3 regions of the Kitasatospora sp. NPDC043949 genome follow, and region 3 is predicted to be linked to each of the others. Evidence: riboswitches for the same ligand, from Rfam matches in the RefSeq annotation. Region 3 holds a riboswitch; each other region holds the start of a gene.
What was found. A riboswitch is a leader RNA that binds a small molecule or an ion and turns the genes downstream of it on or off. The one in region 3 is predicted to bind cyclic di-AMP.
Positions count from the first base shown of each region.

Region 1 (2,257 bases), on a different contig from region 3:
TTCGGGCAGCGGATGCACGAGCTGCTGACCGCCGCCCAGCACGGGCTGCCCGCCCACCGGCTCTGAACCGGCCCACCAGAGCGTCGGCCTGACGCATCGTCAATTCGCCTTGGGGGCACCCACCAAGGCCCGGAAACGACAGCGGCCGGCCCGGCTCGCGAGAGAAGTCTCGCGAGCCGGGCCGGCCTGGGCGTGTCCCGCGCCCATGTCCACTGCTGCGGCGATCACCCGGTCGAGCGGTCACCCGACATGACCATCCCGGGCGGTCGATTCGCCCCGTAGCAGCGGTGGTTCCTCATCCGGCACATCCGGCACATCCGGTACATCCGGTACGGGTCAGAGCGCGACGCCGTGGGCCCGCAGGTAGGCGACCGGGTTGATGTCCGAGCCGTACTCCGAGCCGTTGCGGATCTCGAAGTGCAGGTGCGGGCCGGTCACGTTGCCGGTCGCGCCGGAGAGGCCGATCTGCTGTCCGGCCTTGACGGCCTGACCGATCTTCACACCGATCGAGGAGAGGTGCGCGTACTCGGCGTAGTGGCCGTCGGCGAGCTTGATCTCGACCTCGTTGCCGTAGGCGCCGCCGTTGCCGGCCTTCACCACGACACCGTTGCCGACGGCGCGCAGCGGGGTGCCGGTGGAGGCGACAAAGTCCTGGCCGGTGTGGTGGCCGGAGGCCCACATCGAGCCTGCCACGCCGTACGCGGTGCCCAGCTTCGGGCCGGCCAGCGGGGCGACGAAGGCCGAAGCGGCGGCGACCGGCACGGCGGTGACCACGGCGGACGGCGCGGCGGTCTGCAGCTGGGCCTGGAGCTGGGCGGACGGCTTGGCCGCCTCGGTCCGGACCTCCGGCTGGGCCTGCGGCTTGGCGGTGGTGGCCGGCGCGGCGTCCTGGGCGGACGGCTGGGCGGGCTTCGCCGGGGCAGCGGGCTTGGCCGGGGCGGCCTGGCCGGCGATCACGAGCCGCTGACCGGGGAAGATCAGGTCCGGGTTGCCGCCGACGACCTCACGGTTGTGGTCGTACAGCGCCTGCCAGCCGCCGTCGACGTGCTGGGCGTCGGCGATCCGGGACAGGGTGTCGCCGCTGACGACGCGGTAGCTCTCCTGCGACGAGGCCTGGGCCTGGTCGGCGGGAGCGGCGGCCGGGGCGGCGGTGACCGCGGCGGCCGGCGCGGGGTGGGCCTGGGCGCTCATCGCGGTGACGAGCGGCAGGGCGAAGGAGACACCGGTGACGGCGGTGGCGATCCCGATGCGGGCGGCGCGGGGCAGGGCGATACGACGAGCCTGTGCAGGCATGGAATTTTCCTCTCCGACGCCTGCGAGGTGAGCTGTCGGGTTCGGGCTGGAGTTGCCCGGCCGCACATGCGGCTTCACCCCTAGCCGGCCCTGGATCCGGGTACGCGAAAGCGTGCCGTTTCCGGTCCGGCGACTTACCTGTGGGTCCCCCGCTCCTGCCGTACAGAGTTCGGTGCGAGCCACCGGGCAGCGGCAGGATTCGGCGTTCCACCCGGTGGATCCGTCCGGACTGGCCGGGCGGTCGCTGAACTAAAACCCATCCGTTCGGGTGAAGCAATGTCGATCACTTGAACCGGCAACAACCCCCCGAGCTGCGGTGACCCTCCGAATGATCGGCTGCACCGTACGTGCACAATCCATTCACCCGGCGCCACTGATCCACGACGCTGCGCCGATTCCGCCACCGCTGCGCACCCGCCCGCTCACGCACCGCGCACCCACCGACACACCCCCCGGTGACCCTTGTCACGTACGCCCCACGGGCGCAGGATCGGCCCGTGGCCACCTCCGAAGCAGGAACACTGCGCCTGGGCACCTCGCGGGGACGCTGGGTCCTCCTCGCGACGGTGCTCGGCTCCAGCATGGCGATGCTCGACGGCACCGTGGTGAACGTCGCGCTGCCCCGCATCGGCACCGATCTCGGCGCCTCCCTCGCGTCCCTGCAGTGGACGCTCAACGCCTACCTGCTCACCCTGGCCGGACTGATCCTGCTCGGCGGCGCGCTCGGCGACCGGTACGGCCGGCGCCGGGTCTTCCTGATCGGCGTGCTCTGGTTCGCCGCCGCCTCCGCGGCCTGCGCCGCCGCCCCCACCATCCACGTGCTGATCGCCGCCCGCGCCGTCCAGGGCATCGGCGGGGCGCTGCTCACCCCCGGTTCGCTCGCCATGCTGCAAGCCGTCTTCCACCCGGACGACCGCTCGGCGGCGGTCGGCCTGTGGTCGGGCCTCGGCGGGGTGTCGGCCGC
Region 1 is NZ_JBWKEQ010000015.1:129,616-131,872, forward strand. It holds gene AC07AL_RS15270 (DUF2470 domain-containing protein) at 1-66, shown strand, start outside; gene AC07AL_RS15275 (M23 family metallopeptidase) at 337-1,293, opposite strand; cyclic di-AMP (ydaO/yuaA leader) riboswitch at 1,296-1,478, opposite strand; gene AC07AL_RS15280 (MFS transporter) at 1,791-2,257, shown strand, end outside.
Region 1: linked by a shared signal. The riboswitch ahead of AC07AL_RS15275 (M23 family metallopeptidase) and the one ahead of AC07AL_RS35580 (transglycosylase family protein) in region 3 are both predicted to bind cyclic di-AMP.

Region 2 (2,257 bases), on a different contig from region 3:
ACGCGCCCGGCTTGGGCGCGTGCAGCACCTGGCCGTTGCCCGCGTAGATGCCGACGTGGTGGGCGTCCCCGTAGAAGATCAGCAGGTCGCCGGGCTGGGCCTGGGAGAGGTCGGTGCCGATCCGGGTACCGGCGTGGGCCTGCTCCTGCGAGGTGCGCGGCAGCGAGACGTCGACCTGGTTGAACGCCCAGACCATCAGGCCCGAGCAGTCGAAGGAGCCGGGGCCGGAGGCGCCGTAGACGTACGGGCTGCCGATCTTGGAGGCGGCGATGGACAGCGCCGCGGCGCCGCGCGAGCTGCCGGCGCTCGGCTTGGTGACCGGCGCGGCGGGGGCCTGCGACGCGCTCAGGTCGGTGCGGCTGTTGTCGCGGGAGGAGCGGTCGGCGGCCTGCTGGGCCGCCGCCTGCTGCTGGGCGGCCTTCGCGGCGGCGTCGGCCTTCGACTTGGCCTCGGCGGCGGCCTTCTCCTCGGCCGCGCGGATCGCCTGGCGCTCCTGCTCGGACAGGGTGTTGAAGAGGTCCTGCGCGGCCTTGAGCTTGCCCTGGACCTCGTCCTTGGCGCTCTTCAGCTGCTGGGTGGTGGTCTCCATCTCGGCGAGCTTGCCCTGGGCCTCGGAGCGCACCTGGTCGAGCTTGCGCTGCTCGTCCTGGAGCTGCTTGAGCTGGCCCTTCTGGGTGCCGCCGGCCTGGTTCAGCGTGTCGGCCTGGCTCAGGAAGGTGTCCGGGCTGGCGGAGAACATCAGCTGGACGGTCTGGGATATGCCGCCGTTGCGGTACTGCTCGCCGGCGATCTCGGCCAGGCCGCCCTGGAGGTCGGTCACCTGCCCCTGCTGCCGCGCCACCTGGTCCTGCAGGTCGGTGACCTGCTTCTGCAGCTGCTGCTGCTTCTCCTGGGCGGCGTTGAGCTTCTCGGTCGCGACCTCGGCCTGCTCGTTGAGCTGGTCGACCTGCTCCTTGACCTGGTCCTTGGTCGGCTGCGGGTCGGCGTGGGCGCCGGACTGCGCGGACAGCGCGACGGCCGCCGCGGCGAAGCCGGTCAGGATCGAGACCCGGGTGCGACTGGCGGGCTTGGGACGACGATGGGACGCCACGAAGGCGGACTCCTTCTTCCTACGCCGTCTACCGGGTGAGCTGACGGGTTCGGGCCGGAAGCGTGCCCTACGACGCCTCACGGCCGTTCCACCGGCCGACCTGGCGCCGATTCACCCCGGAGGAACGTGGTTCCCCGGCTCCGTTCGACAGCACCCCCGACTGCTGGGTTCCCCGTCGGGCAGGCACTGGGCCCGCCCCGCTGCGTCACGAACTCGACGGAAACCACCGCCGTCACCCTGGCTGGGCGATCGGGAGTGCGGTGGTTCGGGGCACGACCCTAGTAACTGAACCGTGATCCGTTCAAATCCTTGTCAGAAAAAAGACGGAAGAAGACCAAAGTTCTTTTGTGAATATGACACATAGTGATCACCGTCGTACGCAAAGCTGATCACTCTTCACCGGGGACTCGCGCTGCGGACAAAACCCGAACGCCACCCCCGGTCGGAGGGTGGCGTGGATCACAGGCCCGGACGGGGCCCTTCGGGCGTGTCGGGCCGTCAGACCCGGCGGATCGTGTTGATCGGCATCGCGTCGACCTTCATCACCTTCACCACGTCGCCGGTGTGCGGCGCGTGCACCACCATGCCGTTGCCGATGTACATCCCGACGTGGTGCCGGTCGGCGCCGTAGATGACCAGGTCGCCCGGCTGGGCCTGGTCCAGCGAGACCCTGGTGCCGACGTTGCCCTGCTCCTGCGAGGTGCGCGGCAGCGAGACGCCGGCCTGGCCGTACGCCCAGACCATCAGGCCCGAGCAGTCGAAGGTGGTCGAGCCGGTGGCGCCCCACACGTACGGCGAGCCCTGCTTGCTCATCGCCTTGGCCACGGCCACGCCCGCGTAGCCGCCGGCCTGCGGGAGGCTGCCGAGGTCGGCACGGTCACTGCCGCGCGAGGCGCGGTCGTCCTGCTGCTGCTGGGCCCGCAGCGCGGCGCGGTCGGAGGCGCTGAGCGAGTTCAGCAGGTCCTGCGCGGCCTTCAGCTTCTGGTTGACGTCCGTCTTGGCCTGGTTCAGGTCCTTGGTGGTGGAGTCGAGCGAGGCCAGGACGGCGGCGGCCTCGGACTTCTCCTGGTCCAGCCGGCGCTGCTGGTCCAGCAGTCCCTTGAGCGCCTCCGACTCGCTGGCGCTGGCCTGCTGGGCGCTGGACGCCTTCTCCAGGTAGCCCGACGG
Region 2 is NZ_JBWKEQ010000004.1:20,917-23,173, reverse strand. It holds gene AC07AL_RS05130 (C40 family peptidase) at 1-1,090, opposite strand, end outside; cyclic di-AMP (ydaO/yuaA leader) riboswitch at 1,101-1,250, opposite strand; gene AC07AL_RS05125 (C40 family peptidase) at 1,589-2,257, opposite strand, start outside.
Region 2: linked by a shared signal. The riboswitch ahead of AC07AL_RS05130 (C40 family peptidase) and the one ahead of AC07AL_RS35580 (transglycosylase family protein) in region 3 are both predicted to bind cyclic di-AMP.

Region 3 (2,257 bases):
CGGCTTCGCGCAGCGCGGTTCGGCGGACCTGATCCACGAGTTCGCGTTCCCGCTCCCCATCTACGCGATCTGCGACCTGCTGGGCGTGCCGGCCGAGGACCAGGACGACTTCCGGGACTGGGCCGGGATGATGATCCGGCACGGCGGCGGCCAACGCGGCGGCGTGGGGCGGGCGGTGAAGCGGATGCGGGCGTACCTGCTGGAGCTGATCCACCGCAAGCGGGCGGATCCGGGTGATGACTTGATCTCGGGCCTGATCCGGGCGAGCGACCACGGCGAGCACCTGAACGAGAACGAGGCCGCCGCGATGGCGTTCATCCTCCTGTTCGCGGGGTTCGAGACGACCGTCAACCTGATCGGCAACGGCACGTACGCGCTGCTGCGCAACCCGGAGCAGCGCAGGCTGCTGCAGGAGTCGGTGGTGCGCGGCGAGACGGCGCTGCTGGAGACCGGGATCGAGGAACTCCTGCGCTACGACGGGCCGGTGGAGATGGCGACGTGGCGTTTCGCGACGCGGCCGCTGTCGATCGGCGGGGTGGACATCCCGGTGGGCGATCCGGTGCTGGTGGTGCTGGCCGCGGCGGATCGCGATCCGGCCAGGTTCGCGGACGAGAACACCCTGGACCTGGCCCGCACGGACAATCCGCACCTGGGTTTCGGCCACGGGATCCACTACTGCATCGGCGCCCCGCTGGCCCGCCTGGAGGGGCGGAGCGCACTGGCCACGCTGCTTTCCCGGCTGCCGGACCTGCGGCTCGCGGAAAACCCGGAGAACCTGCGCTGGAGGGGCGGCCTGATCATGCGTGGCCTGCGGGAACTCCCGGTCGAATTCACTCCGGAGACCTGCTCTCCGCACGCGCCGCCGGTCGCGCCGACCGACGCCCCGACACGCTGACGGCATGTCTCCGGCGGTTCGTGGAGCCGGGCCTGAACCCGCATTAATCCGGACATACCGCCGCAGTTGGTAGGCGATTGACCACGCGCCGTAATTTGTGTGTGATATCGGTGATATGAGCTTGTTATTGGTCTGATGATCTGTCTACTCTCCCTGGAGTTCGCAGCTGCGGACCTCGTGCGCGGAACGCCGAATCCTGCCCGCCGCGTCACGGGAAACCGACCAGACCCTGGGCAGGGGCGGGGGAACCAGGTTTGTTGCCGTTCCCCGACGGCTTGGGGTGAAGCCGCCCGAGCGGAATCGTTTCCGCTTTCGGCGGCCGGGCCACCTCCCGGTCCGAACCCGACAGCTCACCTCGCAGGCGTGCGGAGAGGGACCTCTTCATGCTGTTCGTTGGAACCGGCCGCCACCGCCGTCGCACCCAGACCGAGAAGGCCATCGCCGTCGCCGGTGTGGCCGGCGTCGGACTCGCGATGCCGCTCCTCACCGCCACCGGCGCCTCCGCCGCCCCGGCCTCCACCTGGGACGCCGTCGCCCAGTGCGAGAGCGGCGGCAACTGGAGCATCAACACCGGCAACGGCTTCTCCGGCGGCCTGCAGTTCACGCCCAGCACCTGGAAGGCGTACGGCGGCACCTCCTACGCCCCGCAGGCCAACCAGGCCAGCAAGGCGCAGCAGATCTCGGTCGCCGAGAAGGTGCTGGCCTCGCAGGGCCCGGGCGCCTGGCCGGTCTGCTCCCAGAAGGCCGGCCTGAGCAAGGGCGGCGCCCCGGCCTCCGTGGACACATCTACGGACGCCAAGCCCGCCAAGCAGTCCGCCGCCAAGCCGACCCAGCAGGCGCAGGCCCCGAAGCCCGCCCAGCAGCCGGTCAAGCAGGCCGCCCCGAAGCCGGCCGCCCAGCAGGCCCCGCAGCAGACGCAGCCGCAGACCCAGGGCTTCTCCGGCAAGGCCGGCTGGGACGCCGACGCGAAGGTGTACTGGTACCAGAACAACGGCGCCTGGTACTGGACCAGCCACCAGAGCGTCTACCAGCAGTACGCGGGCCAGCCCGCCGCCCAGCCGCAGTACGCGCCCCGCGCCGCGCAGCCCGCGCAGTCCGCCCCGGCCGCGCAGCCCGCCGCCGCGCAGGGCGGTCACGACTACACCGTCCGGGCCGGCGACACGCTGTCGACGATCGCCGCCGCCCAGGGCGTGTCCGGCGGCTGGCAGTCGGTGTACGACGGCAACCGCGGCACCGTCGGCGGCAACCCCAACCTGATCATGCCCGGCCAGGTGCTGCACCTCGGCTGAGCGGCCCGGGCCCTGAACGGCCCGCGCCCTGCGGGCGAAGGGGGACGGGACCTGTCCCCCTTCGCCCGCATTC
Region 3 is NZ_JBWKEQ010000073.1:22,309-24,565, forward strand. It holds gene AC07AL_RS35575 (cytochrome P450 family protein) at 1-895, shown strand, start outside; cyclic di-AMP (ydaO/yuaA leader) riboswitch at 1,106-1,273, shown strand; gene AC07AL_RS35580 (transglycosylase family protein) at 1,279-2,184, shown strand.